DNA from 3 places in the Clavibacter sp. MX14-G9D genome. Region 2 is predicted to be linked to each of the others. Evidence: predicted binding sites of a transcription regulator. Region 2 holds the regulator's gene; each other region holds the start of a gene.
The links. The regulator LexA, encoded in region 2, represses DNA repair genes until DNA is damaged. The targets are predictions, from matches to a motif close to TCGAACANNTGTTCGA.

Region 1: the regulator LexA is predicted to act here: its motif matches at 1,934-1,949, upstream of Q6969_RS03200 (DNA polymerase III subunit alpha).
Region 3: the regulator LexA is predicted to act here: its motif matches at 7,332-7,347, upstream of Q6969_RS03225 (DUF6504 family protein).

What each region holds. Positions count from the first base shown of each region.
Region 1 is NZ_JAVCVL010000016.1:4,503-14,510, reverse strand. It holds gene Q6969_RS03210 (dienelactone hydrolase family protein) at 1-398, opposite strand, end outside; gene Q6969_RS03205 (glucose-6-phosphate dehydrogenase) at 514-1,881, opposite strand; gene Q6969_RS03200 (DNA polymerase III subunit alpha) at 1,997-5,428, shown strand; gene Q6969_RS03195 (FUSC family protein) at 5,483-6,526, shown strand; gene Q6969_RS03190 (alpha/beta hydrolase) at 6,523-7,455, shown strand; gene Q6969_RS03185 (YceI family protein) at 7,554-8,120, opposite strand; gene Q6969_RS03180 (NAD(P)H-quinone oxidoreductase) at 8,262-9,281, shown strand; gene Q6969_RS03175 (hypothetical protein) at 9,259-9,741, opposite strand; gene Q6969_RS03170 (MFS transporter) at 9,872-10,008, opposite strand, start outside.
Region 2 is NZ_JAVCVL010000005.1:20,792-30,799, forward strand. It holds gene rpmI (50S ribosomal protein L35) at 1-67, opposite strand, end outside; gene infC (translation initiation factor IF-3) at 60-653, opposite strand; gene Q6969_RS01260 (DUF1844 domain-containing protein) at 1,030-1,512, shown strand; gene Q6969_RS01265 (SseB family protein) at 1,577-2,344, opposite strand; gene priA (bifunctional 1-(5-phosphoribosyl)-5-((5-phosphoribosylamino)methylideneamino)imidazole-4-carboxamide isomerase/phosphoribosylanthranilate isomerase PriA) at 2,344-3,090, opposite strand; gene hisH (imidazole glycerol phosphate synthase subunit HisH) at 3,161-3,802, opposite strand; gene hisB (imidazoleglycerol-phosphate dehydratase HisB) at 3,799-4,407, opposite strand; gene Q6969_RS01285 (hypothetical protein) at 4,518-4,925, opposite strand; gene lexA (transcriptional repressor LexA) at 5,286-5,966, shown strand; gene hflX (GTPase HflX) at 6,043-7,608, opposite strand; gene Q6969_RS01300 (methyltransferase) at 7,650-8,276, shown strand; gene dapF (diaminopimelate epimerase) at 8,349-9,227, opposite strand; gene miaA (tRNA (adenosine(37)-N6)-dimethylallyltransferase MiaA) at 9,237-10,008, opposite strand, start outside.
Region 3 is NZ_JAVCVL010000016.1:14,846-24,853, reverse strand. It holds gene Q6969_RS03270 (type III polyketide synthase) at 1-236, opposite strand, end outside; gene Q6969_RS03265 (DUF3618 domain-containing protein) at 233-715, opposite strand; gene Q6969_RS03260 (ABC transporter substrate-binding protein) at 857-1,786, opposite strand; gene Q6969_RS03255 (ABC transporter permease) at 1,800-2,525, opposite strand; gene Q6969_RS03250 (ABC transporter permease subunit) at 2,522-3,217, opposite strand; gene Q6969_RS03245 (ATP-binding cassette domain-containing protein) at 3,214-4,119, opposite strand; gene Q6969_RS03240 (SOS response-associated peptidase family protein) at 4,311-5,042, shown strand; gene Q6969_RS03235 (phosphatase domain-containing protein) at 5,096-6,196, shown strand; gene Q6969_RS03230 (aldo/keto reductase) at 6,266-7,135, opposite strand; gene Q6969_RS03225 (DUF6504 family protein) at 7,387-7,713, shown strand; gene pnuC (nicotinamide riboside transporter PnuC) at 7,882-8,580, shown strand; gene Q6969_RS03215 (LCP family protein) at 8,603-9,865, opposite strand; gene Q6969_RS03210 (dienelactone hydrolase family protein) at 9,971-10,008, opposite strand, start outside.

The sequences.
Region 1 (10,008 bases), on a different contig from region 2:
CCGCGGGAGGCCGCCGCGAGGGCGAAGCCGCCGCCCATGCAGAAGCCGATGACGCCCACGCGGCCGGTGCAGTCGGACCGGCCGACGAGCAGCCGGCGGGCGGACTCGACGTCGACGAAGGCGCGCCCCTCCCCCGCCGCGAGCGTGCGGAACGTGGATGCCAGGCAGCGGCGCGCGCCGCCGGCGGAGAAGAGGTCGGGCATGAGCGCGAGGAACCCGGCCTCCGCCAGGCGCTCGGCCTGGCGGCGCATGACGGCGGTCACGCCGAACGCCTCGTGCACGACCACGACCGCCGGCCACGGCCCCTCGCCCTCGGGCACGGCGAGCACGCCGTGGAGGCCCGGGGACGCCCCGGGGCCGGCGGCGGGCAGCGGGATCTCGGTGAGCGTCACGGGCATGCCCTCACGCTAGGGCGCGACCGGGCCGCAGCCCCGGCGGGGCCACGACCCCCAGCGAGCCGTCAGGCGACCCCGGCCGCCTCGTCCCGCGCGGGTCCGCGCGGGTCCGCGCCGGTCAGCGCCAGGCGGTCGGGCCCACGGAGCCGGCGCGGTACTCGGCCATGGGCACGCGGTCGCCCTTCCAGGCGCGCATGACGGGCGCGACGATGCGCCAGCAGCGCTCGGCCACGTCGCCGCGGACCGACAGGCGCGGATCGCCCGCGAGGATGCCGTCGAGCACCTCGCCGTACGGCGTGAGCTCCGGCTGCGCGAACTGCGTGCGGAACGTGGCCTGGGTGAGCGTGAAGGGCTCCCCCGTGCCGTCCATGGTGACCTCGAGCGAGATGCTGTCGGGCTTCAGGTCGATGACGAGCCGGTCGGGCCGGGCGGACCCGTGGAGCCCCCGGGGCAGGTGCGCCACGGGCTTGAACGTGACGACGATGCGCTTGGACGACTCCTTGAGGGCCTTGCCGGAGCGCAGGCGGAAGGGGACGCCGGCCCAGCGCGCGTTCGCGATGCCGAAGGTGACCTCGGCGAGCGTCTCCGTCTGGTTCGCGGGATCCACCCCCTCCTCCTTGGCGTACGCGGGGACCTTGGCGCCCTCGACCGAGCCCGCGGTGTAGCGGGCGCGGCGGCTGTGGGCCACGGGGTCGCCGTCCCATACCTCCGTGGCGCGGAGGACCGAGGCGATGTTCGAGCGCAGGTCGTCCGGGTCGATGCTGGCGGGCGGCTCCATGGCGAACACCGCGAGCACCTGCAGCAGGTGGCTCTGGATCATGTCGACGAGCGCGCCCGACTTGTCGTAGTACGCGGCGCGGCCCTCGAGCGCCAGGGTCTCGTCGTAGAGGATCTCGACCTTCTCGATGTCGCGCGCGCTCCACACCGACTCGAAGAACCGGTTGGCGAAGCGCAGCGAGACGAGGTTGAGCACGGTGGAGAGGCCGAGGAAGTGGTCGGTGCGGTGGATGCGGTCCTCCGGCACGAGCTTCAGCAGCTGTCGGTTCAGCTGGGCCGCGCTCCGGCTGTTCGACCCGAACGGCTTCTCGAGCGCCAGCGTCGTGCCCTCCGGCAGGTCGATCCTCTCCAGCTGCTCGCACACCTTGATGGAGATGGCCGGCGGGAGCGCGAAGTACAGGGCGGGGGCACCCTCGCACGCCTCCAGGATGCGCTTCAGGTCGTCGAGGTCGGTGGGGTCGGCCTGGACGTACCTGGTGGACGAGACGATGCCCGCCGCCCGGCGCCCCGTGGCGTCCACGGAGTCGAACGCGGCCTTGACCGTGCCCGTCCACTCCTCCGGCGTCCGCTCGCTCCGGCCGGTGCCGATGAGCTGGATGCGGCGCCCCCGATCGCTCGCCACGAGGCTGCCGAGACCCGGCAGGAGGAGGCGTTCCGTGAGGTCGCCGCTGGCGCCGAGGATGACGAGGGTGGAGGGTTCGCTGGTCATCCTCCGAGACTACGGGTCGCGACCGCGCGGGAGCCGACCTAGACTGGGCGAGTCGAACATCCGTTCGAACGCCGCGTCCGGGGAGGACGCGAGGGGACACCGCCGGGAGGTGCGCGTGAGCTTCACCCACCTGCACGTCGCGTCCGCCTTCTCCGCCCACTTCGGCACCACGGCGCCCGAGGCGCTGGTCGACCGGGTCGCCGAGCGCGGCGCGTCGGCCGCGGCCGTCACCGACCGGGACGGGCTCTACGGGGCCGTCCGCCACATCCGTCGCTCCATCGCGGCCGGCGTCTCCCCCGTGGTCGGCGCGGAGCTCGGCCTCACGGGCGAGCACCCGGGCCGCGTCACCGTGCTCGCCCACGGCGGCGTCCAGGGGCAGGGCTGGGCGGCGCTCAGCCGTCTCATCAGCGCGAGCCACGGACGCGGGACGGCGCGGAGCACCGCCCGCAGCGCGCAGGCGGGGATCCCGCGCACCCGTCCGCCCGCGTTCCTCCTCGGCGAGGACGGGCCCGTCGGCACGGTCATGCTGGGGCCGGACTCCGACGTCGGCCGCGCCGTCGCGGCGGGCGACCACGCGCTCGCGTCCCGCCACCTGGCCGAGTGGTCGCGGCTCCTGCCCGGCGCGGTCGTCGTCGAGGTGGTGTGCCACTACACGGAGCCCGGCGAGTCCGCGAGCCTCCGCCACGCCGCGCGGATGATGGAGCTCGCCGAGGCCCACCGCGTCCCCGCGGTGCTCACCAACGCCGTCCGCTACCTGGAGCCCGACGACGCCCTCACGGGCGACGTGCTCGACGCCGCGGGCACGCTCCGGCCGCTCGGATCGTTCCGCCTCCAGCCCAACGGCCAGGCGTGGCTCAAGCCGCCGGCCGAGATGCAGGGCATCGCGCGGGAGATCGCGGGCGCGTCGTCGCTCGACCGGCGGGCGGGCGAGGCGCTCCTGCGCGCCACCGAGGAGCTCGCCGACCGCTGCCGCCTCGACCCGGACTCGGACCTCGCCTGGCGGAAGCCGAAGCTCCCGGAGAAGTCGGTCATCGGCGTCACGGGCGACCCGGACGAGGCGCTCTGGCGGAAGGCGGAGGCGGGCGTCACCGAGCGGTTCGGGCACGTCGACGAGTCGATGCGGCAGCGCGTGCTCGCCCGCATGCGCACCGAGCTGCAGACCATCACGGGCTTCGGCTTCGCCACCTACTTCCTCACCGTCGCCGACGTGTGCTCCCTCATGCGCGACATGGGCGTGCGCAACCAGGCCCGAGGATCCGGCGCCGGCAGCCTCGTCAACTACCTCCTGCGCATCTCCAACGTCGACCCGCTCGAGCACGACCTCCTCTTCGAGCGCTTCCTCGGCAAGGTGCGCTCGACGCTGCCCGACATCGACATCGACGTGGAGTCCGCCCGGCGGCACGAGGTGTACCACCGGGTGTTCGAGAGGTACGGCAGCAACCGGGTCACGCTGCTGTCGATGCAGAACACCTACCGGGCGCGCGGCGCCGCGCGCGACGCGGGGCTCGCGCTCGACCTCGACGAGCAGCAGATCGACTTCATCGCCAAGAACATCTGGCGCTTCAACGCGCGGGAGTTCCGCGAGGTGCTCGAGACGAAGCCGGAGCTCAAGCCCATCGCCGACCTCGTGCGCGACGACCCGAGCATCGACCTGCTGGTCGACCTCACGGAGCGGCTCGACCGCCTCCCCCGGCACATCTCCATGCACCCGTGCGGCGTGATCCTCGGCGACTCCGACCTCCTCAGCACGAGCCCCGTGCAGCCGAGCGGCATGGGCCTGCCCATGAGCCAGTTCGACAAGGACGACATCGACGACATGGGGCTCCTGAAGCTCGACATCCTGGGCGTCCGGATGCAGAGCACGATGGCCTACGCGCTGGAGGAGATCCACCGCGTCCACGGCACGCGCTCGGCCGTCGCGGGCGGCGTCCCGGTGGACGCGCGCTACGTGCACCGCGACGGGCGCATCGAGCTCGACGAGATCCCGCACGACGACGAGGAGACGTTCCAGGCCATCCGCACCACCCACACGCTCGGGATGTTCCAGATCGAGTCGCCCGGGCAGCGGGAGCTCATCGGCAAGATGCAGCCCGACGTGTACGAGGACCTCATCGCCGACATCTCGCTGTTCCGGCCGGGTCCCATGAAGGGCAACATGGTCGCGCCGTTCCTCGACACGAAGCACGGCATCACCCGGCCCGACTACCTCCACCCCCGGTTCGCGCCGTTCCTCGCGCCCACCTTCGGCGTGGTCATCTACCACGAGCAGGTCATCCGGATCTTCGCGGACTGCATGCAGGTCTCCCTCGCCGAGGCCGACGAGCTCCGCCGCAACATGGAGCGGCAGGACACCGTGGTCGAGGCCGCCTTCCGGGAGCGCACGGCCCGGCACGTGGACGGGCGCACGGGAGTGCGCCCGTTCTCGGACGCCGACGTCGATCGCATCTGGAAGGCGCTGAAGGGCTTCGGGTCGTTCGGGTTCTGCAAGGCGCACGGCGCGGCCTTCGCGCTGCCCACCTGGCAGAGCGCGTGGCTGAAGACCCACTACCCGGCCGAGTTCCTCGCGGGGATCCTCACCCACGACCCCGGCATGTACCCCAAGCGCCTGCTCCTCACCGAGGCCCGGCGCATGGGGGTGCCCGTGCTGCCGCTCGACGTGAACCTGTCGCGGGGCGTCTACCGCGTGGAGCGCGTGGAGGGCGAGGCGACCACGGGACGCACGCGGATCGGCGAGCTGGGGATCCGGCTGTCGCTGCAGGACGTGCACGGCATGAGCGCGGCCGAGATGGAGCGCATCGAGCGGGGGCAGCCGTACGACTCCATCACCGACTTCTACGCGAAGGCGCAGCCGTCGCGCGCGCTCCTCGAGCGGCTGGCGGCGGTGGGCGCGCTCGACTCGCTCGCGACGTCCGCCGACGACCTCGCCGCCCGCGGGCCGGCGTCCCGCGGCGACGTCATGGCGTTCGTCCGGCGGCTCACGGCGCGCGCGGCGCGGCCCGCGGATCCGGCGGGGCAGCTGCCGCTGTTCGTCGACGACCGCGACCTCATCCCGCGCGGCTCGCCCGACCCGGACGGCCGCGAGCGGGTCGTGGCCGAGCTCGACATCCTGCAGATGGAGGTCACCGAGCACGTGCTGGAGAGCTACCGGCCGATGCTCGACGAGCTCGGGGTCGTCCCGGCGGGCGACCTGCTGGGGATGCGCAGCGGATCCGAGGTGGTCGTCGCGGGGATCCGCATCGCCACCCAGACCCCGCCCATGCGCAGCGGCAAGCGCGTGGTGTTCATCAGCCTCGACGACGGCACCGGCTGCTCCGACTCCACCTTCTTCGACGAGGCGCAGCAGAGGGCGGGGCCCATGCTGTTCGGCACGCGCCTGCTCGTGATCCGGGGGCGCACGCGGCGCACGGGCGAGCGCGGCGTCTCCATCCAGGCGGAGGACGCGTGGGACCTGAAGGAGATGTGGGCGCGCTGGCAGGACGCCCGTCGGCAGCGCGCGGCCGCGGGCGGCGGCGACGGCGTCGAGGGCGATGAGGCCCGGGTCGCCTGACCGGTCCCGCTCCGGGATGATGGAGGCACCCGAGACCGCCGCCGGAGGCCGCACGTGCGCATCACCACGACCGTCCGCACCACCACGCGGATCCCGTTCGTCCAGGTGGTCAAGACCTCGGTCGCCGCGGTCATCGCGTGGTTCGTCTGCATCGCCCTGCTGCCCGCGCAGCTGCCCATCTTCGCGACCATCGCCGCGCTGCTGGTCGTGCAGCCGAGCATCAACCAGACCTTCGGGAAGGCGGTCGAGCGCAGCCTCGGCGTCATCACCGGGGTGGTGCTCGCGCTGGTCCTCGGCCTCGCGTTCGGCACCTCGAGCGGGGTGGTGCTCGCCGCGGTCGTCGTGGCGGTGCTCGTGGGATGGGTCTTCCGGCTGACGCCCGGGTCGAGCACGCAGATCCCGATCAGCGCCATGCTCGTGCTCGCGATCGGCCAGCTCTCGCCGGTCTACGCGGTCGACCGCATCGTGGAGACGATCCTCGGCGCCGCCATCGGCGTCGTCGTCAACCTCGCGATCGCGCCGCCCGTGCTGCACGAGGCGAGCCGACGCGCCGTGGTGGGCCTCGCGGGCGACTGCGCTGCCGCCCTCGACCGCCTGGCCGGCGCGCTGGCGGAGCCCGTCGACCGGGAGGAGCTGCACCGCATGCTGGTCGTCGCCCGCGAGCTGCGGCCGCGGCACACGCAGGCCGTCGCCGAGGTCGACCGGGGGCTCGAGAGCCTGACGCTCAACCCGCTCCGACGGCGGCACCGGACGCTCCTGGAGGCCGACCGGGAGCTGCTCGCGACGCTCACCGTGCTGGTGAACCGGATCGTCGGCATGACCCGCGCCGTGCACGACCGCTACGACCCGTCCCTCGCCGAGGAGCCGGTGGTGCGCGGCATCGCGACCGAGCTCACGCGGGCCGCCCACGACGTCCGACTCCTGGCCGAGCACGCCGTCCCCGTCGAGGGCGGGGCCGGCGCGCCCCCGCACGAGGAGCCGGCCCTCACCGCGCCCCTCGTGGTGCTGCAGCCGAGCGAGGAGCACTGGATCCTCATCGGCTCGCTCCTGGAGGACATCCGCCGCATCCGCTCGGAGATCATCGGCGGAGCGGAGTGACGCGGGCGCTCCCCGGCTACAGCCCGCTCGAGCTCGACCCGGATCCCCGCGCGTCGGGCCTGGTGCCGGGCACCACGCCGACGGGCCTCGGCACCGTGCGCCACCACCACGCGGAGCGCCGCCGCTCCGACACGGCGACCGTGATGCTGCACGGCGCCGCCGGGTCCTGGACCACGTGGACGCCCCTGCTCCGCACCGCCCGGGAGGCGGGCGCGCCCTTCTCGGACGTGGTGGCGATCGACCTGCCGGGCTGGGGCGGCTCCGAGCTCGACGCGACGGACGAGGAGGCCACCGTCGACGCCATCGTCGACGCCGTCCGCGCGGTGGTCGACGGCCTCGGCTACGCGCGCTGGCGCCTCGTCGGGCACTCGATGGGCGGCTTCATCGCCCTGCACCTGGCGGCCCGGGAACCGGGTCGCGCGGTCTCCGTGGAGCTCGTCTCCCCCACCACGTACTCGGTCATCGAGAGCGTCGCGCATCCCGTCCGCGCGTTCCGCGTCATCCCCGGCTTCACGATGATGCTCGGCGTGATGCGCACGATGCGCCGCCTCGGGCGCCCGGGCACGGCGCTCATCCGCGGGGTCGGCCGCGTCCGGCTCATGCGGCCCGTCGCCCTGCCGCTCTTCGCGCACGGCTGGCGCGTGCACGCCTCCGTCGTCGCGGCCATCGCGACCGAGGCCCGCCCGCGCGCGTTCTCCCTCGCCGCGGAGGTCACGCGCGGCTACGACGCCGACGGGCTCTGGGCGCGCATCGCCTGCCCGGTCGTCGCCGTGCGCGGCGACGACGACGTCTTCGTCTACCCGGCCGACCTCGGGCTCCTCGCGCGCGCGATCCCCGCGCTCCGGTCCTCCGTCGTCCCGGACGCCGGGCACTTCGCGCACGTCGAGCGCCCCGCCGAGACGCTGCGCGCGCTCGGCCGCCTCGGCTGAGCCGGGCCGCGGGCACGACGACGCCCCCTGGCCCGGAGGACAGGGGGCGTCGGATCCGCGGAGCGCGGACGGGGCGGGGCCGGGGCCCCGCGGGGTGGCTAGGCCGCGGGGGTCGCGAGGACCGCCTGGATGTCCAGCGTGATGGTGACCTTCTCGCCGAGCAGCACGCCGCCGGTCTCGAGGGCCGCGTTGTAGGTGAGGCCGAAGTCCTCGCGGTTGACGACCGTGGTCGCCGTCGCGCCGAACTTCGTGTTGCCGTACGCGTCCTTGCCGAAGCCGCCGAACTCGACGTCGAAGGTGACGGGCTTGGTGACGCCGCGCATCGTGAAGTCGCCGTCGATCTTCGCGTCGCCGTCCGCATCCACGCGCACGGCGGTGGAGACGAAGTCGATGGTGGGGTTGTTCTCGGCGTCGAAGAAGTCGTTGGTGCGGAGGTGCTGGTCGCGGTTCGGCTCGTTGGTGTCGATCGAGACGATGGTCGCGTGGGCCTTCACCGAGCTCTGCTCGGGGGTGGCGCCGGTGACGATCTCGGCGTCGAAGTCCTTGAACGTGCCCTTGACCTTGCTGATCATGATGTGGCGGATGCTGAACCCGACCGAGCTGTGGGTCTTGTCGATGGTCCAGGTGCCGGCGATGTATCCGGGGACGGTGGTGGTGTCGCTCATGTTCGTGCCTCTCGTACGGGGTCATGGGTCGGGCCGACGGCCTCGAGGGTATGCAAGCGCATGGACACGTGATCCATTCCCGATTCATTTGCGAGTTCACGTACTTTTCGGGCGGCGTCGTCCGGCGCGTACCGTGGCGGGATGCGCGCGATCACCTTCCCCGCCCCCGGCGGCCCCGACGTCCTCTCCCTCACCGAGCTCCCCGACCCGGTCGCCGGGCCCGGCGAGGTCCTGATCCGCGTGGCCGCCGCGGGCGTCAACCGCGCCGACCTCAGCCAGCGCGAGGGCGCGTACCCGCCGCCCGCGGGCGCGCCGACGCACCTCGGCCTCGAGGTGTCGGGCACCGTGGACGCCGTGGGCGCGGGCGCGACGCGCTGGGGCGTCGGCGACCGCGTGTGCGCCCTCCTCGCGGGCGGCGGGTACGCGGAGCTCGTCGCCGTCGACGAGCGCCACGTCCTGCCGGTGCCCGACGGGCTCGACCTCGTGGAGGCGGCCGGCCTGCCCGAGGTGGTGGCGACCGTGTGGTCGAACGTCGTGCTCGACGCCCGGCTGCAGCCGGGCGAGACCCTCCTCGTCCACGGCGGGTCGAGCGGCATCGGCACCATGGCGATCCAGCTGGCGACGCGCCTCGGCGCCCGCGTGGCCGTGACCGCCGGCAGCCCGGCGAAGCTCGAGGCGTGCCGCGCGCTCGGCGCCGGCATCCTAATCGACTACCGCCAGGAGGACTTCGTCGCGGCGCTCCTCGCGGCGACCGACGGGCACGGCGCCGACGTCGTGCTCGACGCGATCGGCGGCGACTACGTCGACCGCGACATCCGGGCGCTCGCCCGCGACGGGCGGATCATGGTGATCGGCGCGCAGAGCGGGGCCCCGACGAGCATCGCGATCGGACAGTTGATGGCGCGTCGCGGGCGCGTCTGGGGCACGACGCTCCGCGCCCGGGACGCCGACGACAAGGCGCGGATCATCGACGCGATCCGCGCGGACGTGTGGCCGGCGGTCGCCGACGGCTCCGTGCGCCCGGTCGTCGACCGGGTCTACCCGCTCGCCGACGCGGCGGACGCCCACGCCCGCGTGGCGTCCTCGGCGCACGTCGGGAAGGTGCTGCTCGCGGTCCCGGCCGCCGACGCCGCGCTCGTCAGCGGTGGTACTCCGTCATGACGGGCTCCTGCCGGGGGTAGTCGATGGAGGGCACGGCGCGGTAGATCACGTTGGTCGCCATCCCCTCGCACGGGTCGACGGGGACCTCGAGGTGCGGGACCCGCGGGCTCCGGTGCGTGGGCTCCCGCAGCTCCTCGCCCACGTGCTCGCAGGTCTCCATCCGCCAGAAGCCGGAGGCCAGGCCCCTGCCCTCCTGCATGGCGCGCTGGATGAAGGCGTCCTTCGCCGCGCAGGTGGTGCTCCCCTCCTTCCGCACCTTCACGACGTACGCCTCGGTGACCGCGCCGTTCGGCATGATCCGGTAGCCTCCGCAGACGCGGTACCCCGCCTGCGCCGCGGCGGGCGCCGCGGGGACGAGCGCGGCCGTCACCGGCAGCACGGCGAGGACCAGCGCGAGGCCGAGGGCGCGACCGGTCCGCCGGGCGGGGGCGGTGATCGGGATGGTGCGCGGTGCGGGCATGGTCGTCCTGTCGGGTGGCGGGGCGGTCGGGCGGCGGGGCTCCGACGGCACCGACCGGGGCGGTCGATGCGCGGGCGCCCGGACATCCTGGCGGTACCGGACCCCGGCGCGCGGCGGTTCTCCCCACCGCTCAGGCGGCTCCGCCCGAGGGCTCCCGTCCGGCCACGGGCTCCGCGGGGGTCCCGGCCCCGCGCCGGGAGCGGATCCCGACGAGCGAGACCAGCCCGCCCGCGATGAGCAGCGCCGCGGTGACGAGCACGACCCGGT
Region 2 (10,008 bases):
TGATCTTGCCGCTGCCGGTGACCTTGAAACGCTTCTTGGCACCCGAGTGGGTCTTCTGCTTAGGCATTGTTCTCTTCTCTCGCTTCTCGTGCGCTCGCCTTGGTGGCGTCGCGCTTCGCGTTGGCCTCGGCCTTGGCCTCGGACTTGTTCTTGTGCGGTCCGATGACCATGACCATGTTGCGGCCGTCGATCGTGGGGGTGGACTCGACGCTGCCGAACTCGGCGACGTCCTCCGCGAACATCTTGAGCAGGCGCACGCCCTGGTCGGGACGCGACTGCTCGCGCCCGCGGAACAGGATCATGGCCTTGACCTTGTCGCCGTCCTGCAGAAAGCCCTCGGCGCGCTTGCGCTTGGTCTCGTAGTCGTGCTTGTCGATCTTCAGGCGGAAGCGCACCTCCTTGAGGATGGTGTTCGCCTGGTTGCGGCGAGCTTCCTTGGCCTTCTGCGCGGCCTCGTACTTGAACTTGCCGTAGTCCATGATCTTCGCCACGGGGGGCTTGGAATTGGGCGCGACCTCGACGAGGTCGAGGTCGGCTTCCTGCGCGAGCCGGAGTGCGACGTCGATGGATACGACGCCGACCTGCTCGCCTGCTGGGCCAACGAGGCGAACCTCGGGAACTCGGATTCGATCGTTGGTACGGGGATCGCTGATGGACTGCTCCTATTCGTGTCTTCGGGTGGCCCGGCGGCTCTCGGAGCCGCTCGAATTCGAGACGAGGAGGGTTCTTCACCAGGGTGCGACGGTTCCGTCGTACTCGGCAACACGCCCATGCCCGCGATGCGGGGCTCCCGTCGTGCGCCGCTCCTCGGGAGGAACGGCATCGGACGGGGGAGCGAAATCGACCCGGTAACCTATGGAGGCGGTCAAGCGCGGGTGGGAGATCAATCCTCTTTCGAACCGGGACTGTGACAGCCCCGGAGCCGTCGACGAGCATAGCAGACGACGACCCCGCCCCGGAAGGGCGGGCGTCGACCGGGCCCGCCGCCTCCGCCGCCATCCGGCACCGCCACCGAGCCCGAGGACTGACATGACCGACTCGCCCCGCCCCGACGCCGCTCCCGCCGACCCCGCGTCCGCCGGACCCGCCGACGCCCACGTGCACCGCTTCGAGGAGCCCGCCGACCCGTCCGCTACGGGCACCGGCGCCGCTGCCGGCGTCGCCGACGACGACACGGCCGGATTCGTCGCCGACCAGTACGCGCGCGACATCGCCGAGGTCTCGGCCGTCGAGGTCATCACCACCACGGCCGTCCACCTCATGAGCGCGGCCGCCGTCAAGTGCGGGCTCGCCGACGACCCCGCGACGCAGACCGACCTCGCCGAGGCGCGGAAGCTCATCATCTCGCTCGCCGGGCTCGTCACCGCCGCCTCCCCCGAGCTCGGCGACCAGCACGCCCGCAGCCTCCGCGACGGCCTGCGCTCCCTGCAGCTCGCCTTCCGCGAGGCCTCCCCCTACCCGGACGAGATCGGCAAGGGCCCGGGCGAGAAGTACACCGGCCCCGTCTCGTAGCGGGACGGCGTCGCACGGCGCCCGACCAGGATCCGCCCGCGGTCGGGCCTCGCCGGCAGGGGCCTCAGGACGCCGACGTGATCCGCAGCGCCATGCTGTCCACCCGCTGCGCGATCACGTCGCTGCGCGACCACGCGTCCTGCAGCCGTGCGAGCAGCCCGTCGAGCGCGGCGCGGTCGAGTCCGTCGACGAGCGCGAGCTCGATCACCAGCTCCGGCCCCTCCAGGCGCGCCCGCGGATCCCCCGTCGCGGTGCGGAGCGACACGACCGCCGGCTCCTCGTCGACGCCGGCCCGCAGCGCGGCGGCGACCTCGGGGTCCTCCGGGCTCGGGATCCAGGGCAGCGATCGCGCGACCGCCCAGACGGCGGGTCGGCGCAGCACGAACTCGGTGTCGGACATGGGGTCGAGCACCACGAGGTCGGTCTCCTCGCTGGCGGCGGCCAACGCCACGCGGACCGCGTCGGCGGGGACGGGCCGCGCCGCCGGATTCCAGCGGCCCATGGCCGTGACCGAGGTGAACACCGGCATCACGGTGCGGCCGTCCGGGCCCTGGACCGTGATGATGGACAGCTCGGCGCTCTTGTCGACGGCCAGCCCGTGCTCGCCGACGCCCTCCTCGCCCAGGCGGGCGACGAGCGGGATCAGCAGACGCGAGTCCCGCAACGCGTCCACGACGACCTCCGGGCCCGCCTCACCGCGACCGTGCCGGGCGAGCGCCTCGGCCAGGGCAGGCGGCGCGGAGCCGTCGTCGCCGGGGAAGGCGGTCGGCTCGAACGACCGGCCCGCCCACGGCGTCCCGGCCGAGTCCGCGGACGGGGAGGAGCCGGCCATCATTCCCCGGCGACGTCGAGCGCCTCGCCGAGCGTGAAGGCGCCGGCGTAGAGGGCCTTGCCGACGATGGCGCCCTCGAGGCCGAGCGGCACGAGCTCGCGGAGCGCCTGGATGTCGTCGAGGCTCGACACGCCGCCCGACGCCACGACGGGTCGGCTGGTGCGCTCGAGCACGTCGCGGAGGAGCTGCAGGTTCGGACCCTGGAGCGTGCCGTCCTTCGTCACGTCCGTCACGACGTAGCGCGCGCACCCGGCGTCCTCGAGGCGCTCGAGCACCTCCCAGATGTCGCCGCCGTCCTGCGTCCACCCGCGGGCGGACAGCGTGCGTCCGCGGACGTCGAGACCGACCGCCACCGCCTCGCCGTGCTGCGCGATGACGCTGGCGGCCCACTCGGGGTTCTCGAGCGCTGCCGTGCCGAGGTTGATGCGCGTCGCGCCGCTCTCGAGAGCCACGTCGAGCGACCGGTCGTCGCGGATGCCGCCGGACAGCTCGATCTGGACGCCGTCGATGGCGCGGATCACGCGGGCGATGACGGACAGGTTGTCCCCCCGGCCGAAGGCGGCGTCGAGGTCGACGAGGTGCAGCCACTCGGCACCCTGCTCGGCCCAGTCGCGGGCAGCGTCCACGGGATCCCCGTAGCCGGTCTCCGTGCCGGCCGCTCCCTGGGTGAGGCGCACGGCCTGCCCCCCCGCGACGTCGACGGCGGGCAGCAGGGTCAGGCGGGGCGTGGTGGTGAACTCGCTCATGGGGACCTTCCGAGGATCGGGCGTGCGGGCGTGCGGGCGTGCGGGCCGTCGGCGACGGCGGGAGAGGACGTCAGGCGGCGCGGAGGGTGCCGAGCCAGTTCGCGAGCAGCCGGATCCCGGCGTCGCCCGACTTCTCGGGGTGGAACTGCGTGGCGGTGAGCGGGCCGTTCTCCACGGCGGCGACGAACCGCTCGCCGTGGGTCGCCCAGGTCACCCGGGGCGCGGGGAGCGGGGGGAGCGGATCGATGCCCCACGCCCGGGCCGCGTACGAGTGGACGAAGTAGAACCGCTCCTCCTCGAGGCCGGCGAACAGCGAGGAGCCCTCGGGGACGTCCACGGTGTTCCAGCCCATGTGCGGGAGGACGTCCGACTCGATGCGGTCGACCGTGCCCGGCCACTCCCCCAGGCCCGCGACGTCCACGTCGCGCTCGACGCCCCGGTCGAACATGACCTGCATGCCGACGCAGATGCCGAGCACCGGGCGCCCGCCGGCCAGACGGCGGTCGACGATGCGGTCGCCCCCGGCCGCGCGGAGAGCGCTCATGACGGCGGAGAACGCGCCGACGCCGGGGACCAGGAGGCCGTCGGCCTCGTGCGCGCGCCTCGTGTCGCCCGTCAGCTCGACGTCGGCGCCCGCCAGCTCCAGCGCCTTGACGGCGGAGTGCACGTTGCCGCTGCCGTAGTCGAGGACCACGACGGAGGGGCGCGTCACAGGGCGCCCTTCGTGGAGGGGATGCCGGACACGCGCGGGTCGAGCTCCTTGGCCTGACGGAACGCGCGGGCGAACGACTTGAACTCCGCCTCGGCGATGTGGTGCGGGTCGCGACCGCCCAGGACGGTCACGTGGACGGTGAGGCCCGCGTGGAAGGTGATGGCCTCGAACACGTGGCGGACCATGGACCCGGTGAAGTGCCCGCCGATGAGGTGCATCTCGAAGCCCGCGGGCTCGCCGGAGTGCACGAGGAACGGGCGGCCGGAGATGTCGACGACGGACTGGACGAGCGCCTCGTCGAGCGGGACGAGCGCATCGCCGAAGCGCGCGATGCCGGACTTGTCGCCGAGCGCCTCGCGGATGGCCTGGCCGAGGACGATGCCGACGTCCTCCACGGTGTGGTGCACGTCGATGTGGGTGTCGCCCGTGGCGGTGACCTTCAGGTCGGTCAGCGAGTGCTTCGCGAAGGCGGTGAGCATGTGGTCGTAGAACGGGACCGAGGTGCTGATCTCGGAGGCGCCGGTGCCGTCGAGGTCGAGCTGGAGATCGATGCGGGACTCGCTGGTCTGCCGCGTGACGTGCGCGGTGCGCGCGGGGGTGCTCATGATGACCATGCTACCGACCGGTCCCGACGGGCCCGCCCCGGTGCCGGCCGCCACCAGGAGCCGAGGCGGACCCGCGCCGCGCCCTCCCGCCGCCGAGGAGGGACGCAGGATCAGTGCGCGTACTCGGCGGGGACGGCGAGCTGCTGGCCGGCCGCGACGTCCGACGTGGGCAGGCGGTTGAGGTCGACGACCGAGGCGATGACGTCGCGCGGGTCCGCCGACGGCGCGATCTCCTCCGCGAGGTCCCACAGGGACTGGCCGCTCGAGACCGTCACGTACTCGAACGTGGTGCCCGAGGCGTCCTTGGCGGCGACCGCCGCGCCGCCGTTGAGGGCGACGAGCCCGGCGCCGAGCGCGAGCGGGGCCGCGACCAGGGCGGTGAGGACGATGCGGCCGCGCCGCGTGATGCGCAGGCGCGTGCGGGGCGCGACGGCGGCCTCCGGGGCGGATGCGTCGAGGACGGCGGCCGTGGTGGCATCGGCTGTGGTGACGGTGCGGAGTGCTGCTGCGGTGTTCATGGTGACCTCTCGTGCGAGACGGTGGGGCGTCGAGGCGACGCGCCCTGCGGTGCAGTGCGGTACGGCATGCGATGCGGGTCGGGCAGCCCGCACCCGGCTCTCGGCCGGGAGAGCCGGGTGCGAAGCTGTGTTCCGAACATACATTCGAATCACGGCCTCCGCAAGCCCTCATCGGCCTCGGACGGGCTCCGGACGCGCGACACGCTCGAACAGGTGTTTGCCCGGGGTGCCTCGGCTGGATACAGTTTCGAGTGCCTGGAGTCCATTCGACCGGGTACCACCGACATCGCCCCCGTGAGGGCGTCCGCCCGCCGGGCCGACGAGCCGCGGAGGCGTCGGCGACGAGAGGCGGACCGTGCCATGGCGGACGAGCGAGCAGCGGGCGGTGGCGCCACGAGGCGCCGCAAGAGCCTCAGCGAGAAGCAGATCTCGATCCTGGAGTTCATCCAGCGCACCATCGCCGGACAGGGGTACCCGCCGAGCATGCGGGAGATCGGCGACGCCGTCGGCCTCGCCTCGCTCTCGAGCGTCACGCACCAGCTGAACCAGCTCGAGCTCTCCGGCTACCTGCGGCGCGACCCGAACCGCCCGCGCGCGCTCGAGGTCCTCATCGACCTGCCCGGCACCGGCGCGGCGGAGGGCGGCGAGCCGGCGACGCCCGTCGGCGACGCCGCGATGGTGCCCATGGTCGGCCGGATCGCGGCCGGCATCCCCATCACCGCGGAGCAGATGGTGGAGGAGGTCTTCCCCCTCCCCCGGCAGCTCGTCGGCAAAGGCGACCTCTTCATGCTGCGGGTGGTCGGCGACTCCATGATCGACGCCGCCATCTGCGACGGCGACTGGGTGGTCGTGCGCCAGCAGAAGACGGCCGAGAACGGCGACATCGTCGCCGCCATGCTCGACGACGAGGCGACCGTCAAGGTCTTCCGCCAGCGCGACGGCCACACCTGGCTGCTGCCACGCAACAGCGCGTTCGAGCCGATCCTCGGGGACTTCGCCGAGGTCGTCGGCAAGGTCGTGGCGGTCATGCGCTCCGTCTGATCCGGCGCCGCGTCGCGCACGAGAGCGGCCGTCCCCCGAGGGGGACGGCCGCTCTCGTGCGTCGCGGCGGCGCCGGTCAGCTCGCGGGCACCACCGCGTAGGCCTGGACCTGCGCCTCCTGCTCGGCCGTGACCAGCGCGCGCACGCGCGTGCCCTCCTCGACGTACGAGGTCTCGAGCACCTTCGCGCCGTCGTGCAGCATCGCGACGACCTCGCCGTGCTCGAAGGGCACCAGCAGGTCGACCTCGATGGTGGGCTGCGGGAGCAGCTCGGCGATGCGCCGACGCAGCTCGTCGACGCCCTCGCCCGTCCGGGCGGAGACGAAGACGCCCTGCGGCGCGAGGCCGCGGAGGACGACGCGGTCGTCGTCCGACGCGAGGTCGCTCTTGTTGAAGACGACGATCTCCGGGATCGACGACGCGTCGACCTCGGCGATGACCTCGTGGACGGTGGCGAGCTGCGCCGCCGGGTCAGGGTGCGAGGCGTCGACCACGTGGACCAGGACGTCGGCGTCGGCGAGCTCCTCCAGCGTCGAGCGGAACGCCTCCACCAGCTGGTGGGGCAGGTTCCGCACGAAGCCGACGGTGTCGGCGAGCGTGTACAGCTGCCCCTGGTCCGTCTCCGTCTTCCGCACGGTCGCGTCGAGCGTCGCGAACAGCGCGTTCTCGACCAGCACGCCGGCCTTCGTCACCCGGTTGAGGAGCGACGACTTCCCGGCGTTCGTGTACCCGACGATGGCGACCGAGGGCACGGAGTGCCGATCGCGGTTGGCGCGCTTGGTGTCGCGCGCCGGCTTCATCGCCTGGATCTGCTTGCGGAGACGCGCCATGCGCGTGTTGATGCGACGGCGGTCGAGCTCGATCTTCGTCTCGCCGGGACCACGGGATCCCATGCCCGCCCCCGCGCCGCCCACCTGGCCGCCGGCCTGCCGCGACATCGAGTCGCCCCAGCCGCGGAGGCGCGGCAGCAGGTACTGCAGCTGCGCGAGCTCGACCTGGGCCTTGCCCTCGCGGCTCTTGGCGTGCTGGCTGAAGATGTCGAGGATGACGGCCGTGCGGTCGATGACCTTGACCTTCACCACGTCCTCCAGCGCACGCCGCTGGCTGGGCGCCAGCTCCGTGTCGGCGATGACGGTGTCCGCGCCGACGGCGGCGACGAGCGCGCGCAGCTCCTCCGCCTTGCCGCGGCCGAAGTAGGTGCTCGGGTCCGGCGTGGGACGGCGCTGCAGGAGCCCGTCGAGCACCACGGCGCCCGCCGTCTCGGCGAGGGCGGCGAGCTCCCGCATGCTGTTCTCGGCGTCGTCGACCGAGCCCTGGGAGTAGACGCCGATGAGGACGACGTTCTCCAGGCGCAGCTGCCGGTACTCGACCTCGGTGACGTCCTCGAGCTCGGTCGAGAGGCCGGCGACGCGGCGGAGCGCCTGCCGGTCGGCCCGCTCGCTCTGGTCGCCGTCGGATCCCTGCTCGGTGTCAGGGCTCGCGGACAGCGCCTGCGCGCCGGATCCGCGGAAGAGGGCGTAGCCGGCGGACCGCTCCTCCGCCCGGGCGAGGACGCGCGCGACGACGTCGTCCCCGATGCTGGTCTCGGTGGACGTCGTCGTCGTGTCCGCGGACTCGTGGTCGTGCTCGTCGTGCGTGATCATGTGCTCCCATCGTAGCCTCGGCGTCCGGTATCGTCCCGTGCATGGCCGACGCGCATTACTTCTCCTCGTCGCCGGCCGGGCCCCTGCGCACCCGCACGATCACGGTCGAGCTGGGCGGACGGACGGTCGACGTCGAGACCGCGGGCGGGGTGTTCAGCCCCGAGCACGTCGACCAGGGGACCCTCGTGCTGCTCCGGAGCGTCCCGGCCCCTCCGGCGGAGGGGCACGTGCTGGACGTGGGATGCGGCTGGGGTCCCGTCGCGCTCGATCTCGCGATGCGGTCGCCGGCGGCCACCGTGTGGGCGGTCGACGTGAACGAGCGGGCCCTCGAGCTGACGCGGGCGAACGCCCGGTCCCTCGGTCTCGAGAACGTCAACGCCGTGCTGCCCGAGGATGTTCCCGCCGGGCTGTCGTTCGCCACCGTGTGGTCGAACCCCCCGATCCGCGTCGGCAAGGACGCGCTGCACGGCATCCTGCTCGACTGGCTCCCGCGGCTCGCGGCCGACGCCGACGCGTGGCTCGTCGTGCAGCGCAACCTCGGGTCCGACTCGCTGCAGCGCTGGCTCGCCGCGACCCTGCCGGACGGGCTCGAGACGACGCGCGCCGCGTCCGACAAGGGCTTCCGCGTGCTGCGGGTGCACCGCGCCGCGGGCAGCAACGGCGCCTAGCCGCATCGCTCCGCTCAGCGCGCCCGCCGCGGGCGCGATCCGGATCGCGCCCGCCCGAGGCGGGAGGCCGGATCAGGCCAGCGCCACGACCCCGTCGAACACGAGCTCCGCGGGACCCGAGAGCCCGACGTGCTCGCCGTCCTCCGTCGGGAACATCCGCACCCCGAGCACGCCGCCGGGCACCTGCACCCGCCACTGGTGCGGGGCCGCGGCACCCGCCCAGTGCCGGGTCGCGAGGGCGGCCGCCGCCGCGCCCGTGCCGCAGCTCAGCGTCTCGCCGCTGCCGCGCTCGTGCACGCGCATGGTGATGTGGCCGACGCCGTCCACCACGAGCGGGTCGGCGGGCACCACGAGCTCGACGTTCGCGCCGTCGGCGGGCTCGGGATCCAGCTGGGGGACGAACGCGAGGTCCGCCTCGGCCAGCTCGTCCTCGCTCGACAGCGCGACGACCACGTGCGGGTTGCCCACGTCGATGCCGAGGCCCGGCCGGGCGACCTGGAGGTCCTTCGCGCGCACGAGCGGCTCGCCGCCCGCGAGGGCCCAGCGGCCGAGGTCCACCTGGAAGCCGGAACCGCTGCGCTGCACGTCGCGGACGCCCGCGCGGGTGCCGATGGCGACGGTGCGTCCCGGAGGCAGCTCGATGAGCCCGTTCTCGATGAGGAAGAGCGTGAACACGCGGATGCCGTTGCCGCACATCTCGGCCGGGCTGCCGTCGACGTTGCGGTAGTCCATGAACCACTCGGCGTCCGGGTCCTCGTCGAGGGCGGCGCGGCCCTCGGGGATGCGGCGGGAGAGGACGGCGCGGATGGTCCCGTCGGCGCCGATGCCGAAGTGGCGGTCGCAGAGCGACTGCACCTGGGTGTCGGTCAGGTCGATCTCGCCCGCGGGATCGGCGAACAGCACGAAGTCGTTGCCCGTGCCCTGGCCCTTGGTGAACTGCAGGTCTGCCATCCCGCCAGCCTACGGGCGCGCCGACGGGAGGGCGTCGAGGGCGTGCGCGAGGAGGTCGGGGTCGCGTGCGTCGAGGCGCACCGCGTCGGCGTAGCGGCCGAACCACGACACCTGGCGGCGCGCGTACCGGCGGGTGAGCGCGCGCGTCTCCTCCACCGCCTCCGCCTCGCTCAGCTCTCCCGCGAGCTGCCGCGCCGCCTGCGCGTAGCCGATGGCTCGGGATGCCGTCACTCCGTCCGCGAGCCCCGCGGGCAGGAGGCGCGCGACCTCGTCGACGAGGCCCTCCGCCCACATCCCGGCCACCCGCGCGTCGAGGCGCGGCACGAGCTCCTCCCGCGGCAGCGTCAGCGTGAGGATTCGGGCGGGACGCCACGCGCTCGGCTCGGCGGACGCGCGCTCCGGCTGCGGTCCCGTCATCTCGACGACCTCGAGGGCGCGCACGAGCCGCCGTCCGTTGTGGGCGCCGATGCGCTGGGCGGCGGCGGGATCCAGCTGCCGGAGCCGACGGTGCAGCATGCCGGGCCCCGTCTCGGCGAGCTCCCGCTCGAGCCGCTCGCGGATCTCGGGATCGGTGCCGGGGAACGCGTAGTCGAAGAGCACGGACGACGCGTACAGACCGGATCCGCCGACGAGGATCGGGACCGCTCCGCGGGCGAGGATGTCCGTGACCACCGCCCGGGCGTCCTCCTGGTAGGCCGCGACGGTGGCCTCCGCCGTCACGTCGAGGACGTCGAGGAGGTGGTGCGGCACCCCGCGCCGTCCGGCCTCGGGCAGCTTCGCG
Region 3 (10,008 bases), on a different contig from region 2:
GCGTCCGCGGGGAGGGACGAGTCGGCCGCGGCACCCTCGGCCATGCCGGGGGCCGTGCCGAGCTCCCGGATCACCGTGCGGCGCGTGGTGATGCCGGACGCCCCGAACGCCGCGGACACCAGCCGGGTGCCCAGGCGCCCGAGCTCCGGCTGGCTGCCGAAGAGGTCCCGCACGCCGTCCTGCGGGAGCACGGTCGGCGGCACCGCCGTGGCGATGGAGCGGATCGAGGCGGTCAGCGTCGGCCGCCGGACACGACGGCGGCGCCCACCGCGAGCACGACGGCGACGGCGCCCGCGCCGATCGACGCGGCGAGGGCGGGGTCCTTGCGGGTGAACTCCCGCGTGCGCCGCGAGACGTCGTCGGCGGTGGAGCGGACGCGCGCGGTGACGTCGTCGGCGGTGGAGCGGACGCGCGCGGTGACGTCGTCGCGGACGGCCCGGGCGCGGCCGGCGGCGTCGGCCTTCAGCTCGGAGGCGCGGGCGGGCACGTCGAGGGCGGTCTCCAGCTCGCGGACGGTGCGGGCGAGCTCGTCGCGTCCGGCCTGGATGTCGCGCTTCAGCTCCTCGGGGCTCCGCTTGGGGGCGGGCGGGATGTTCGCGCCCTCGCCGCGCGGGGCGGACTCGGCGACCGTCTTGTGCTTGCGCACCTCGCGGGCCACGGTCGTCACGGCGCCGAGGACGCTCACCTCGCCGGTCGGGGACTTCTTCTTCGCCATGCGCGGGCTCCTTCGTCGGTCGGACAGCGGTAGGTCCATCATGCTCCGTCCGCCCGGGCGGGCTGCGACGGCGCGAGGGGCCGGCGCTCGCGCGACGGCCCCTCGCGGGTGTCCCGGGCGTCGCCGCCCGGCCGGCTCCCCTTAGAAGAGGGCCTTGTCCTTCAGCCAGTCGGCGGCGATGGCGGCGGGCTCCGCCTTCTCGTCGCCCTGGTTGCGGCGGTTCATCTCGGTGAGGTCCTCGGTGGTCAGCGCGGCCGACACCTCGTCGAGGATCGCCGTGACGTCCGGGTTCATCTTCGCCGTGTTGACGAGCGGCACGACGTTCTGCGCCTTGATGAGGTTCTCCGGGTCCTCCAAGGTGACGAACCCGTTGTCGAGGATCGACGGGGTGGTGGAGTAGATGTTCGCGATCTGCACCTGGCCGTCGAGGAGCGCCTTGACGGTGTTGGGGCCGCCCTGGTCCTCGATGGTGACGAGGGTCGCGTCGATGCCGTAGACGTCGGTGAGGCCGGGGATGCCGTACTCGCGCTCGCCCAGGACGGCGCCGCCGCCGACGTTGATGGCGCCCTTGTCCGCGAGGTCCGCGAGGCTGGTCACGCCGTTCGTCTCGGAGTACTCCTTGGTGACGTTGTAGGAGTCCTTGTCCTCGGCGGGCGACTCGTCGAGCACCTCGAAGCCGTCGGGCAGGGCGTCGCCAAGCGCGGAGTAGACGTCGTCGCTGGACGTGGCCGTGGACTCCGCGTCGTAGGCGGAGAGCAGGTTGCCCGTGTACTCGGGGATGAGGTCGATGGACCCCTCCTCGAGCGCCTTGAGGTACACCTCGCGCTCGCCGATCTGCAGGTTGCGGGTGACCTTCACGTCGTTGGCCTCGAGGGCCTGCGCGTAGATCTCGGCGAGGATGACGTTCTCGCCGAACGCGGCGGAGCCGACGGAGATGGTGTCGCTCGGGGCGGTCGAGGCCGCCTCGCCCGAGGTGTCGAGGGGGTCGCCGGACGCGCAGCCGGCGAGGGCCATCGCGGTGCCCAGCGCGACGGTGCCGACGAGGAGCCGGCGGGAGATGCTGTGGGACATTGCTGTGTTCCTTTCAGGAGGTGGTGCTGACCGCCGGCCTCGACGAGGTCCGGGCGGAGTCGGGGGTGCGTCCGGCGGCGGCGACGACGCCCCGCGGGATCACGAGGCGCTGCACGACGGCGAAGACGCCGTCGACCACGAGCGCGAGGGCGGTGACGAGGATCGCGCCGCTGAGCATGAGCGGGAAGTTCCGCGTCGTGAGGCCGGTGAAGATGTACGGCCCGAGGCCGCCGAGGCCGAGGTAGGCCCCGAGCGTGACGGTGCTGATGACCTGCAGGGTCGACGCCCGGAACCCGCTGATGATGAGCGGCAGCGCGAGCGGGATCTCGACGCGGCCGAGGATCTGCCACTCGGTGAGCCCCACCGCGCGCGCCGCGTCGATCGTGGCCCGGTCGACGGCGAGCACGCCGGCGTAGACGCCCGCCAGGAGCGGCGGGATGCCGAGGATCGCGAAGGTGACGATGGGCCCGGTGAGCCCGATCCCGAAGTACAGCCCGAGGAGGACGAGCACGCCGAGCGTCGGCAGGGCGCGGAGACCGCCGGACAGGCCCACCGCGACGTTCCGGCCGCGGCCGGTGTGCCCGATGTAGAGCCCCGCTGGGACGGCGACCACGGAGGCCAGCGCGATGGCGAGGAACGTGTACCAGAGGTGGTCGCGGAGCCCGAGGGCGTAGCCGCCCGTCCCGGTCCACCGGGAGGGGTCGAGGAGGAGCTGGAAGGCCTCGGCGAACTGGTTCACAGGGAGCTCCCTCGGGCCACGAGCGCGCGGCGGCGGGCGCGGCGCCCGCGCGGGGTGGAGGCGACGGACGACCACGGCATCAGGAGCCGGCCGGCCAGGAGCAGCAGCAGGTCGAACGCCAGCGCGATGAGCAGGATGCCGACCACGCCGGTGAGGATCTCCGTGTAGAACGAGCGGCGGTACCCGTTGAGGATGATCGTCCCCAGGCTCTGGATGCCGGTCAGCGCGCCGACGGTCACCATGCTCACCGTGCTGACGGAGATGACCCGGAGCCCCGCGAGGAGCACGGGCCCCGCCAGCGGCAGCTCCACGCGCCAGAAGCGGGCCCAGCCGGAGTACCCCATGGCCGTGGCGGACTGCTTGACGTCCTCGGGGACGGCCGCCAGCGCGTCCGACGTGATGCGCACGAGGAGCGCGAGGGCGTAGACGGTGAGCGCGACGACGACGTTCCGGGGGTCGATGATCGTCGTGCCGATGATGGCCGGGATGGCGATGAGCAGCGGCAGCGACGGGATCGTGTACAGGATGCCGCCGAGCGTGAGCAGCGGCCCGCGGACCGGCCGGTAGCGGTTCGCCAGCCAGCCGATCGGGAGCGAGAGCAGGAGCCCGATGAGGATGGGCGGTGCGGCCAGCGCGATGTGCGCGACGGCCAGGTCGAGCACCGTCTGGATGTTCGTGAGGACCCAGTTCACGCGGGTCCCGCACCCTGCGCCGGAGCACCGGGGGCGTGCGCGGCCCCCGCCTCGGTAGCGGCGGATGCGGACGCCCGGGCGGTGCGCTCCGCGTCGTCGAGCACGCCGACCAGCCGGCCGTCGCGATCCACGAGCACCCGGCCCGTGCCGGTGTCCTCGAGGTGGAGCGCGCGCTTGCCCTTGTCGGCGCCCACGAAGTCGCGCACGAAGTCGTTCGCGGGGTTCGAGAGGATCTCCTGCGGCGTGCCCTGCTGGGCGATGCGGCCGCCCTTCTCGAGGATCACGACCTGGTCGCCGAGCAGGAACGCCTCGTCGATGTCGTGCGTCACGAAGACGACGGTCTTGTCGAGCTGCGTGCGCAGTCGGATGAGCTCCTGCTGCAGGTCGTCGCGCACGAGCGGGTCGACGGCGCCGAACGGCTCGTCCATGAGCAGGATGTTCGGGTCGACCGCGAGGCCGCGGGCGACGCCCACGCGCTGCTGCTGGCCGCCGGAGAGCTGCGACGGGTAGCGGTCGGCCATCGAGCGGTCGAGGCCCACCGTGTCCATGAGCGCGAGGGCGTCCTCGCGGGCCTTCCGCTTGTCGACGCCCGTGAGGCGCGGGACGGTCGCGATGTTGTCGACGACCTTGCGGTGCGGCAGCAGGCCGGAGTTCTGCATGACGTAGCCGATGCTGCGCCGCAGCTTCACGGCGTCCTGCGTGGCGATGTCCGTGCCGTCGATCTCGATGCGGCCGGACGAGGGGTCGACCATCCGGTTGATCATGCGCATGAGGGTGGTCTTGCCGCAGCCGGAGGAGCCGACGAGGACCGTGGTGGTCTGCGAGGGGACGACGAGGCTGAAGTCCTCGATCGCGAGCGTGCCGTCCGGGTACTGCTTGCGGACGTGGTGGAACTCGATCATGGGTGGCTCATTCCTCGTAGGCACTACGAATCGACACTTGCCAGGCACACCAGGGAACCACGTCGCCCGCAGATCGTTCGTACCCGCACGATGGATGACGCCACTTCGTAACATCTGGGCCCTTCTGCGGATAGTGCGCGGGAGGGCGCCCGCGCACGGCGGCGTCGGGCGTCTCGGCCAGGATGGAGGGCATGACGCGCATCCTCGCCCGGGCCACCGACACCGCCGACCTCGTGGACCTGCTCGACGTCGACCACGCCGGCGCGGACGTCCCCGCCCCGTCCTGGCGCATCGCGCCCGGACAGCGCGTGGCGGTCGTCGTCGACACGCTCCCGCGCCGCGCGGAGGGCGACACGGAGGACCAGGTGCCCGTCCGACGCCTGGAGTCCGCGCGCCTCGGGCTCGTCCCCGCGGGATCCCCGGGCCCGGACCAGGGCCCGCCGCTCGCCGAGGTGCCCGCGGAGTCGCTCGCGTCCCGCCCGGAGCTGCTGCAGGCACTCGTGTCGCGGCGCGCGGCCGTCCCCGTCTCGGGCTACTACGAGTGGCACGAGACGGACGACGGCCTCCGCACCCCGTACCTCGTCGGGGCCGGCGACGGCGTGGTCCTGCTGGCCGCGCTGTACGAGTGGTGGCGGGACCCGGCGCGGGCCGCCGACGACCCGGCCCGCTGGGTCCTCAGCTGCGCGGTCCTCACCCGCCCGTCGGCCGGCACGGTGGAGGCTCTCGCCGAGCGCATGCCCGTCGTGCTGTCGCCCGACGTGGTCGAGGAGTGGCTCGACCCCACGGCCGAGGGGACGCCCGACCTGCTGCGCGCCGTCGCCGCCCAGGCGGAGGACGTGGTCGAGGAGCTCGCCATGGACGAGGTGGGCCCCGGGATCGACCAGGGCGCGCCCGACACCGCCGAGCTCGCCCGGCCGGTGTGAGGCCCGCGCCGGGCGCGGCGTCCGGCGTCTGCCCGGTCTGGTTGACTGAGGCCGTGGCCCCCTCCTCGAAGAAGAAGAAGAAGCACGCGACCCGCACGCTCCTCGAGTCGCCGGCCGCCGCACCCGTGCTGCACCGCGCGGCGCGCATCGAGGACCGCATCCACGAGATCCGGGAGGGGCGGGCCCGCAAGCGCGGCCTGCACCCGACCGTCATCCCCTACGCGGGGTACGGATCCGTGCGCTGGGTGCGCGTGCTCTGCCGCGTCCTCCTCACCGACCCGAAGAGCAAGCGCGCCCTGGCCGGCGACAAGGTCGTCCGCGGCTGGCGCAGCTTCACGAGCGTGCCGCTCACCGACGTCGACGTCGTGGTGGAGATCGACGGCACCGAGCACCACGTCCGGGCGGACCGCGGCGGGGTCGTCGACACCGTCGTGGAGGCGAGCCTGACGAGCGGATGGCACACCATCCGCATCCGGTCGGAGGGGTCGGAGACCGTCGAGGCGCCCGTGTTCATCGTGGGCGACGACGTGCGCACCGGGATCCTCAGCGACATCGACGACACGGTCATGGTCACGGCGCTCCCCCGGCCGTTCCTCGCCGCCTGGAACACCTTCGTCCTCGACGAGCACGCGCGTACGCCCACGCCCGGCATGGCCGTGCTCTACGAGCGGCTGCGGGTGCGGCATGCCGGCGCGCCCGTGCTCTACCTGTCCACCGGCGCGTGGAACGTGGCGCCCACCCTCACCCGGTTCCTGTCGCGGAACCTGTACCCGCCGGGCCCGATCCTCCTCACCGACTGGGGTCCCACCGTCGACCGGTGGTTCCGCAGCGGCATGGAGCACAAGCGGCTCAACCTGGAGCGGCTCGCCGAGGAGTTCCCGCGCGTGCGATGGATCCTCGCCGGCGACGACGGCCAGCACGACGAGCTCCTGTACGGCGAGATGACGGAACGGCACCCCGACAACGTCAAGGTCGTGCTCATCCGCCAGCTCAGCGCCGGCGAGGCCGTCCTCGCGGGCGGCCGCGCCAAGGCGGAGCGCCGCGCGCTCGACAGCTCCGTGCCGTGGGTCTACGCCCCGGACGGCGCGAGCCTCCTCGCGCAGCTGGACGACCTGGGCCTCGCCGACGACTCGGGGACGCGCATCGGGTCGTAGCCGCGCTACCGGACGCACGAGGGCCCCGCAGGACGCGTCCTGCGGGGCCCTCGTGCGTGCGCGGGGGGATCAGACGGCGTCGGTGAGCGCCTGGAACTCGTCGTCCGTGAGCTCGATGCCCGCGGCGGCGATGTTGTCCTCGACGTGCGCGACCGACTTCGTGCCGGGGATGGGCAGCATGACGGGCGAGCGGCGGAGGAGCCACGCGAGCGCGAGCTGCGACGGGGTGGCGTCGTGCTGCTGCGCGAGCGCGTCGAGCGGGCCGCCGTCCTTCGCGAGCTCGCCGGTCGCGAGCGGGAACCACGGGATGAACACGATGCCCTCGGCCTCGGCGTAGTCGAGCAGCGGCTCGGCGTCGCGCTTCGCGAGGTTGAAGAGGTTCTGCACGGACACGATCTCGGCGATCTCGCGGGCAGCCCTCACGTCGTCCACCTGGACCTCGGACAGGCCGATGTGGCGGATCTTGCCCTCGGTCTGCAGCTCCTTCAGCACGCCGATCTGGTCGGCGAGCGGGACGGCCGGGTCGATGCGGTGCAGCTGGTACAGGTCGATCCGCTCGAGCCCCAGGTGGCGGAGGCTCAGCTCGGCCTGCTGGCGCAGGTACTCGGGACGGCCGACGGGACGCCAGTCGCCCGGGCCGGGACGCGTGAGCCCGCCCTTGGTGGCGACGACCACGTCGTCCGCGTAGGGGTGGAGCGCCTCCTTGAGGAGCTCCTCGGCGACGAACGGGCCGTAGGAGTCGGCGGTGTCGAAGAACGTGACGCCCAGCTCGGCGGCGCGGCGGATGACGCGGACGGCCTCCTGCGGGTCGGCGGGGGCGCCCCAGACGCCGTCGCCCGTGAGCTGCATGGTGCCGTAGCCCAGCCGGACGACGGGCAGGTCGCCGCCGATGGAGAACGTGCCGGAGGCGCCGGCGGGGCGCGTGGTGGTGTCGGTCATGTGGACCCTCCTCGGGTGTCGACGACGAGGCCGGCGTCTGCCGTCCTCGGGACTCCAGGGCCAACGCGCGCGTCCGCCGATCCATGCCCGGGGGACGGGATGCGCACCCGACCCTCAGCCTCCGGTCGAGGGTGAGGTGGATCCGCCGCTCCCCCTCCCGGATGTCGGCGCCCGTTCCTACACTCGCAGAAGAGGTTCGAACACCCGTTCGAACGACGAGGCGCGGCCGGCGCGACGACGGGAGGAGCGGCATGATGCGGATCGACGAGGACGTGGAGGTCGAGCTCTCGGGGGACGGGTCGCCGCTGCGGTTCACCTGGCGGGGCGTGGTCTACGGGGTGGTCAGCTCCCCCGAGCGGTGGATCGCGCGGGTCGACTGGTGGCAGCGCACGGGGCGCGCGCCCCGCGGCGCGAGCGCCCACCTGCTGGAGATGCGGATGTGGCGCGTCGAGGCCGTGCCGCTCACCACCGGGGCGCGCCGGGTGGACGGCTCGTTCGACCTGAGCGTCGACGCGCGCGGCAGGTGGTCCCTCGTGACGGCGTCGGACGACGAGCTCGACACGCGGCTGTTCGCCTGACCGCGCAGCCGCGCGCGGGGCCGGGCGCCGGCCGCGGGACGTCGCACGGCGACGCACGGCGGTCCTCGGGGAATAGCACGGCGCGCCCGCGCCTTCACCCCTGCGGCGCCGCACGCGGCGCTCCCCGCACGCGATCACCCGGACCGCGGCGCACGGAGGAGGACTCGCATGGCGGCACTCGAGTGGCTGTTCGACGCGCAGCTCCGCATCGGCGACCAGACGGTGCTCTGGCGCGAGATCGTCGGCAACCTCTTCGGCCTCGCCAGCGCGCTCGGCGGCATGCGCCGGAAGGTCTGGGCGTGGCCCGTCGGCATCGTCGGCAACGTGCTGCTGTTCACCGTGTTCCTCGGCGCCGTCTTCGGCACGCCGAACCCCGTCAACCTGCTCGGCCAGGCCGGACGCCAGGTCATGTTCATCGCCGTCTCCGTCTACGGCTGGCACCGCTGGCGCCAGGCCCGGCACGGCGGCGCGCCGGTCGTCCCGCAGTGGGCCTCGGGCCGGCAGCGGGTCCTGCTGGTGGTGGCCCTCGTGGGCGGGACCGCGATCCTCACGCCCGTCTTCCGCGCCCTCGGCTCCTACGAGCCCGTCTGGGCCGACGCCTGGATCTTCGTCGGCTCGCTCCTCGCCACGTACGGCATGGCCAAGGGCTGGGTCGAGTTCTGGCTGATCTGGGTGGCCGTCGACCTCGTGGGCGTGCCGCTGCTCGTGAGCGCGGGCTACTACGCCTCCGCCTTCATGTACGTCTTCTACGGCGCCTTCACGCTCGTGGGCTTCTTCGTCTGGATGCGGGCGCGCGGCGGCGACGCCCCCGCGGTGGAGACCGCCTTCCCGGATCCGCGCGTCGTCGAGGCGCCGACCGACCGGTAGGCCGGGATCGCGCGGCCGCGGATCAGCCCTGGCCGTTGGAGCAGGTGTTCTGCGCCGCGGTCTGCCCGGTGATGCTCGCGTCGAGGACCTCCGAGGTGGAGGACGGCGTCGGCGTCGGCGTCGAGCCGTCCGTCGGGGGCTCCTCCGTCGCGGGCGGCGTGGTCGCGCCGTCGGCGGGGACGCTGCCGGACTCGTCGGACGGCGCGGCCTGGCCGAGGGAGAAGTCCGCGTCCGAGGCGAGCAGGCTCACCAGCTGCGCGGCGGCCGCCTCGTCGGGCTGCACGCGGCCGTTGGCGAGCACCGTGCCCGGGTACTGCAGGAACACGACGTCGTCGAGCGGGATGTCCTTGAAGGTGAGCGCCACCGAGACGAGCGTGTCGAGGTCCGCGAGCGAGGTGGAGAGCTGCATGTTGTCGACCACGGCGCGCGCGATGCCGTAGAGCTTCGCGGGGTTCGTCAGCGTGTCCGTGCTCTTGATGGTCCGCACGAGCGCGCTGAGGAACACCTGCTGGTTGCCGATCCGCGAGATGTCGCTGCCGTCGCCCACGCCGTAGCGGGTGCGGAGGAACTGCACGGCGTCCTTGCCCTTGAGGCTGTGGAGGCCCGGGTCCAGCGACAGGTCGGTCTTGGGGTCGTAGATGCCGTTGGCCACGCACACCTCGACGCCGCCCACGGCGTTGGACATCTCGACCACGCCGTTGAACTGCACGACGCCGCCGTACGGGATGTCGAGGCCCGTGAGGCCCTCGACCATGCGCACGGTGCAGTCGAAGCCGCCGCGGGACAGCGACTCGTTCAGCTGCGCGCGCGTGGAGGCCGCGTACTGGGTGCCGTCGGGACCCTCGCAGGCGGGGATCGGGACGAGCATGTCGCGCGGGAACGAGACGACCGTGGCGCGGGTGCTGTCCTCGCTGATGTGGAGCAGCATCGTCACGTCGTTGAGCGTCGCCGTGCCCACGTCCGCCGCCGCGCCGTACCCGTCGCCCTGGCCCTCGCGGCTGTCGCTGCCGACGATGAGGATGTTCGCGCCGCCGTCGATGCCGCCGAGCGACGGCGGGAGGGACTGCCCGCCGGAGATGTCGACCTGGTTCGCGGCGACGGTGCGGGAGAGGTCCCAGGCCGCGATGGCGACGACGGAGACCGTCGCGACGAGCGAGACCGCGGCGACCGCGGCGACGGCCTTCGCCACCGCGCGTCCGGCGCTCGGGGCGCGCAGTCGTCCGTGGCGGGCGATGCCGCTGACGCGGGCCCGATCGGCGCGGGTCCTCTGGGGGGCATGCTGCATGGTGGGTCTCTCGTCGCCGGGCGGGGAGGCTCGGGCGTGGCCGCCCGGATCCCCACAGGGTAACCGAGGCCGGTGGAGCGTCTCCTCGGCACGCGGCCGGATGCGCTAGGAGCCTGCCGCACCCGCCGGGGCGCCGTCCCGGT